DNA from 2 places in the Paenibacillus sp. M-152 genome. Region 2 is predicted to be linked to the other one. Evidence: riboswitches for the same ligand, from Rfam matches in the RefSeq annotation. Region 2 holds a riboswitch; the other holds the start of a gene.

Region 1 (3,420 bases), 2.0 Mb from region 2:
TTCATTGCAGACGATATCATAGTGTGAAGTAGAGCCACGGATAACCGTGCCAAGCGTAATGACGGCATCATATTTTCCGCTTGCAGCCATTTTTTGTGCAATAAGTGAGATTTCAAATGCACCCGGCACCCATGCTACATCAATTTCATCTTCCTGTGCACCATGTCGTTGAAGTGCGTCAAGCGCACCACTTAACAGTTTGCTTGTAATAAACTCATTAAATCTGCCCACCACAATACCATACTTTAAACCACTTGATACAAGATTACCTTCCAGAAAACGTGCCATGCTTATCAACCTCTCTTTTTTTTGAATTATTTACAATGACAAACGACGACGGTATTCAATTAAATGTTGAATGCTAATCAGCTTCAATTGATGTCGCTTGGCGATCACGGCCAAATCAGGCAAGCGGGCCATTGAGCCATCTTCCTTTATAATTTCGCAAATGACCCCGGCGGGCTTGAAGCCGCTGAGTCGGGCCAGATCGACAGCCGCTTCAGTATGACCAGCGCGTTGCAAGACCCCACCATCGCGAGCAATTAGCGGGAACATGTGACCAGGTTTGCGGAAATCGCTGCCCGTGATTGCTTCGTCGGCTAAGGCGCGAACAGTCAAAGAGCGCTCGGCCGCTGAAATCCCCGTTGTTGTCTTCATATGATCTACCGATACCGTAAAGGCGGTACCGTGAAAATCTGTGTTTTGCTCTACCATAGGATGCAATTCCAATGCCTCGGCTCTGTGCTGTGTGATCGGCACGCAGACCAACCCGCGACCTTCTGTAATCATGAAGTTGATGACCTCAGGCGATGCTTTCTCAGCCAAAGCGATAAAGTCGCCTTCATTTTCCCGCTGTTCATCATCCACTACAATAACGACTTTGCCGTTCTTTAAATCCTCCAATGCTTCTTCGATGGAATCCAATCGAATCTCTTCGTCATGGTGCAACTCGCCCTGCTCCATGATATTTGTCGTCGCACTTGTTTGGATGCCTCTATCCATAACCCTCTCCTCCTTATGTCTTATGTCACGAATGCTCCTGAACCAAATTTTCTATCATTCTGTATCAGGCTGTATCAAGCAAAGCCGTGTTTCGCCAAATAGTCCAAACTAAGAGGAGCTTGATCTGCTCTCTTCATCGGTACTGAACCTCTGTAATGTAAAAGCTGCTCCACATATTTGCCCAATATGTCGCATTCAATATTCACAGTGTCTCCTTCACGTTTGGCTTGTAAGGCCGTTTCAGCTAAGGTGTGGGGGATGATGGATACGGCAAAGCTATCTCTCGTACGCTGCGCGACTGTGAGGCTGATACCATCAATTGTAATTGACCCTTTGAGGAGAACATATTTAAATAATGCTTGATCAGAAGGCTCAACTTCGAACACAACTGCATTCTGGTCTGATGTTACTCCGCGAATCGTACCCGTCCCGTCCACATGTCCCTGTACGATATGTCCTCCGAACCTTCCATTCGCCGCCATCGCTCGCTCCAGGTTGACTCGGCTGCCGGATCTGAGTTCCCTTAGATTACTGCTGCGAAAAGTCTCTGGCATCACATCAACCTTAAAATCTTTAGTACCAATCTGTATTGCCGTCAGGCAAACCCCATTTACCGAGACACTATCGCCGATTTTCAAATCGCCCAATACCACAGAACCCGAAATCCCCAGCACCATCGCTTCACCGCTTTTGGAAATACTTTGAATGCGACCCACTTCCTCGACCAATCCGGTAAACATGCTTTCACTCCTTTCCACTACATTTCAGTTTATCCCTAATTCATCTGCTGTAAGCGCAAATAACCCCCAGTCAGGATTCAATCCGTCATGGGGGTGATGAGAGTCACATATGTAGTATACAAGCGCAGTTCATGTATGTCTTAAAATGACATGAAATCATAGGTTTGCCAAAAGAAAGCATGATCGAAGATACAGCAATTACGCTCAGAACGTTATCAAAAAGAAAGCTAAAAAAAGCTATCGTCTGATGCTGTCCTACAACGAAATAAGCCGTACGTACTTTTAAGTATGCTAAAAATTGGCACATGCCACGTCATGCACATGCGCTTCGTATCCTTCTCCCATCCAGACTATACTGTCGGTCCCGGAATTACACCAGGTCCACCTTCTGCTGATTGTTCAGCATCCGGGTCACGGACTAAGCCATGCTGTGTTCGCAGAAGCGATTCACAAACATGTCATCACCGCCGGTGGGGAATTTCGCCCCGCCCCGAAGGATCTTGCTCTTATTTAATTGAATTAACATTAAACTTGTTACGTATATTAGCACCGACTTCAAAAAAAAGCAAGTTATCTAATAGAAGCTCCTGCTTTGGTTTTGACATATTGGCTGGAGAGTTCTTCAAACCAGGTTTTATCATTCATATGAAGTGCCAGATCAATCAGATCGGCCAGTTCGTCGACTCCAAGCTGTGTATCATGGTCAAAGGTAATAACGGCCGAAGCGACAGGTCCTCGCTCTCCCTCAGAACATGCTTCATAATCCAGTCGCACATCCACATGCCCATCAATAAACTCGCATTTTAAAAAATAAATAATTTCACACATTAAAATAGGGCGCACTTGTGTTTCTAACACACAATCCATCACCTTGGCAGAATAATGCTGGTTCGTCAGCGTGAATTTGTGTTCTGTTGCCGCCAGCGATGCTCGTCCAAAATCATCCGTAAACTTGAGTTCCACTGGCGTGATGTTCATAACCTTGGGGATTTGCTTCTTTATAATTTCAATTATTTCAACTGTATTCAGCTTAATCATTACCTGCACCTCATTGCATCTTAAAATTCAGAAGAAAACTTTATAACATGCCTTCTATAGGCCTCCACTCCTATATCGGAAATCATTACCTGTTTTTTTATGCCTCAGTCCATAAACGCAAAAAAAGATTCCTTGCGCAGCAAGCGCAAGGAATCTCAATCGAACTGGTGCCGAAACAGCGGCTAACAATGTTACACGATTATTATGCAAAAAACAGAATTATAACTCCGAAATTTCATGTTTCTTTTTCAGGATAGTCCAGCGACGCTCAATCTCCTGCTCAAAGGTAGCCAGCGTTGCTTCCTCTTTGAGAAGATGCTTCGTTTTACCCATTAATTTCAGCCATTCTGCGGCTGGAATCCGTTTTCCCTTGTCTTCCGGATTGTACGTAATCGTCGTGCTTCCCTGCTCGATTTCGTACAAAGGAAAGAAGCAAGACTCAACTGCGGCGCCTACGATGCTAGTACCCAGTCTGTCTTCGGATTTCCAGTTGAGCGGACAGGCGCACAGAATTTTACCATAAGCCGTACCGACGTTGTTGGCATACCATTGAGCCTTGGCCGCTTTGCGCAGCATATCCTGCGGATGACTTTCGGCTGCTGTAAAGGCATACGGGATGTTACAGGCGGCCATGATTTGC
Region 2 (3,420 bases):
GTCCTTCATGATCGGGGATACATACTGATTGACATTGCTTTGGATCAGATACAGATTCGTGTATACGGAATTAGCCATTTGCTGACTGAGCTGTGTCGTAGCCCCCTGATAAGAAAAGTATCCAATAAGTAAGCTCGGAATCAATAACACAGCCAAAAAAGAAATGATTAATTTTGTCCTCATTAAATAAAACTGCTTGAGAAACCTGTTCCACCACGGAACTGTTTGTTTTTCTTTAGTCATGTTTTTTCTCCTCTGTGTCTGATGGTCACTACATTGTTTTATTCGACAGAAATCGACTAATTTTATAGATGTAATCTTAAAAAATGATGAATCAAGGCATGTTTTAGGTACATTTTTTAAAAAATAGTTCTTAAGGGCTAATCACGGTATGAATATGCATACATAAAAAGCCAAATCAGAGATGCAAAAGCACCTTCATGATTTGGCTTGAGGTGAGTATAAAGCAAATGGATCTGTTAATTTTTTTGCTGACGAGAAATTATAAAGAGTGTAACCCAGATAAGCATAAAACCAGTTAATTGCGCTACGGTAACGATTTGTTGGAAAGCGATCCAGTTAATCACAACACCTACCATAGGAAAGCTCAATTCTGCCATCGTAGCATAAGAAGCTTTGGTTGTACTTAAGCCTTTGTAATACAGTAATAAGCTGAGAAGACCCGGAAGCAATGCCTGCAGCAGCAAGTTGATAATTACAGCTGCGCCCGCCCATGTACCTGTAGGCATATTCCACGGAGCATGCTCCACAGAGGTGAGAACAATGAGCAGAGGGAGCGCCACCATGAAGCGAAGGGAGGTTACCGTTTCATATTTCATCGAACGGAGCAAGTAGCTGCCCATAACGGTCGAACCGCCCCACAGAATCGCTGCACCCAGTGCAAGCAGACTACCAACTTGAACAAAATCATGAACATGTCCAAAGGGAAGCGACCAACCGAAGGTCAGAAGATACGTCCCGAACAGAGCGATGATAATTAATATTCCAAAATGACGCGGTAACATTTCCTTCAATATCACGCGGGCCAGAATAATAGCAACCAAAGGTTGAAGCTTCTGAAGTAAAAGTACGGCATTCAGATCACCGTTGCTGAGTGCCATGGTGAAAATCACACTGGCCAGTGCCGAGCCACCCCATGAGACAAACAAAATAGCGAAAACCTGACGAAATCGTATCGTTTTAAGCTCCTCGCGATGCTTCCACAGCATCGGCGTCAGAGCGATAAAGAGTAGCGCATGCTCCATCAGTACGATTTGTGCTGAGGTAAATGATTTTAACAAAATAATACGAAACAGCGGGTCTGCGCCCCACAAGGCCGCTCCAATCGCGACTAGCCAAAAACCGCTTTTCATGTGGGAGCTACGATCAAAATCCTTGGATGTTAGTACAGTTGATGATTGACTCATACTTATTTAGCTCCTTGCGAATACAGGACCGGTGGCACAAAAACCCCCGTCCATGGCGAAGGCCATGCAAGACGGGGGTTGATCAAATAAACTTGCCGTTTGATGCAAGTTAAATGAAGTCACTGCACAACCATAATGCAGTATTCATCGACTTTGCGGCATGTTCATATTTCGATCTTCTTCCATCCGGACTTTACCGTCGGCTTTGGCATCTCACCAAATCAGTCCGTATCTTGTTGCCAGATACAGAGTCGCGGGCTTAGCTCCATGAGCCATACCGCCGGTTGGGAATCTCACCCTACCCCGAAGATCCTTATTCCGTTTTTTAATTTCTCCTATAGGATATACCTGTTTTGGAATGAAGTCCAGTGAAAAATGTGTGTATATCAAGCAAGGATTTTCACCTTTTTATGAAAGCGTTCTATGTTTAATCCTTATTACTAGGCAATATCCTTATACTCAATGCGCCGAATTGCCGCATAAGCCACAAGCATTCCCAGCACAGAGAAGCTGATTTGCACGGGGGCAATGGAGCTAAGGGTAGCACCGTTATTATTGGAGAAAAGCAATGCTACAATCAGAATCGAGGTCACAATGGTCGTGGGTACAGAGTATCTTCGCATTCCCATATACAGCGGAACCAATCCCATAAAACTGGCGGCAACGGCATTGATTAGCGTGCGCGCTGATTGCTCGGCTAGTATGGAAAGAGTGAGCTTATCCGGTACAATTATGACAAACTGGTTGAGCAAATGGATCGCAGCCGTAATGATGATTTCCGAGATTACAATAGACAAGAATGTAAACAGCAGCACAATCAAGAGCTTGGCGATCATTAGCTTTTGACGATGAATCGGATACATGAACAAGATTGTAATCGATTTGGATTTAAATTCTCCTACGATAAAACGGCACAGTAGAACGGAGGCAAATACAATAAACGTTGCCCTCACCATATTGTCCATAAGATCGAGAAGCTGAGCGTACTGTGTAAATTCGGGTACTCCTTCATTTTGGCTGTCCAGTGCAATAGTACTGAGCAACCCTAGAATGCAAGCGTTGGCGATCAGCACTGAACGGATATAACCCACCAGATGAAGCTTTTTCATCTCCAACTGTATCAATTTAAGCATGGTGATCCCCTCCATGTAACAGACGTAAAAAGTAGTCTTCCAGCGTACTGCTCTTCTGATGAATGGAATCGACCTCTACATCATTTAAAATGAGCGTTTTCGTAATTTGCTTCTGCGGTACACTAGTATCGTAAATACGTATACTCTGTTCATTAAGCACCCTTATATTATTCAGACTCAGATGGTGGGAGAGGATGTAGGCTGCTTTTTTGCAATCGTTGGTCGTAAATTCGATATATTCCGTATTGGTATCCCGTACCTGTTCCATCGAAACTTCCTCAATCAGCCGTCCGTGATTAATCACGCCTATTGTATCCGCAATCTGCTCAATTTCCGCTAATAAATGACTGGACACGAGCAGCGTCATCCCATATTCCTTGCATAGCATATGGAATAACTGCCGAATTTCCTTGATTCCCACTGGGTCCAGACCGTTAATCGGTTCATCTAAAATGAGTAGCTCCGGCTTGGTCGCAATGGCTCGGGCAATCCCGAGACGCTGCTTCATTCCTAGTGAAAAGTCTTTTACCGGCTTGTCATCTGCATTCCGCAAGTTCACTAATTCCAGTGCATCCCGGACAGCCTGCTTATTATAATAGCCCATGTATTCACAATGAAGTTCGAGATTTTGCTGAGCAGTCAGCCTGTCATAAAAAATCGGATATTCAATAATCGAACCCATCCGTCCGAGCAGATGATAAGACTGTGGCGTTAGCTTTTCACCGAACAGTTCAATCTCGCCCGATGTTGGCTTGAGCAGGTTGGTAATCATTTTCATCACCGTCGTCTTGCCCGCTCCATTGGGACCGAGAAAGCCATAGGTTTCCCCCTTGCGCACATTCATACTGACCCCTGCTACA

Evidence for each region. Region 2 has a riboswitch for FMN ahead of EGM68_RS06690 (DMT family transporter). Riboswitches for the same ligand answer to the same signal wherever they lie in the genome.
Region 1: linked by a shared signal. The riboswitch ahead of ribE (riboflavin synthase) and the one ahead of EGM68_RS06690 (DMT family transporter) in region 2 are both predicted to bind FMN.

Annotation. Positions count from the first base shown of each region.
Region 1 covers NZ_CP034141.1:3,484,837-3,488,256, forward strand. Annotated here, with positions in the region: gene ribH (6,7-dimethyl-8-ribityllumazine synthase) at 1-288, opposite strand, end outside; gene ribB (3,4-dihydroxy-2-butanone-4-phosphate synthase) at 319-1,002, opposite strand; gene ribE (riboflavin synthase) at 1,077-1,742, opposite strand; FMN riboswitch at 2,072-2,244, opposite strand; gene EGM68_RS15245 (IDEAL domain-containing protein) at 2,313-2,780, opposite strand; gene EGM68_RS15250 (thiamine pyrophosphate-dependent enzyme) at 3,000-3,420, opposite strand, start outside.
Region 2 covers NZ_CP034141.1:1,506,804-1,510,223, forward strand. Annotated here, with positions in the region: gene EGM68_RS06685 (methyl-accepting chemotaxis protein) at 1-243, opposite strand, end outside; gene EGM68_RS06690 (DMT family transporter) at 480-1,427, opposite strand; FMN riboswitch at 1,598-1,742, opposite strand; gene EGM68_RS06695 (ABC transporter permease) at 1,868-2,560, opposite strand; gene EGM68_RS06700 (ABC transporter ATP-binding protein) at 2,553-3,420, opposite strand, start outside.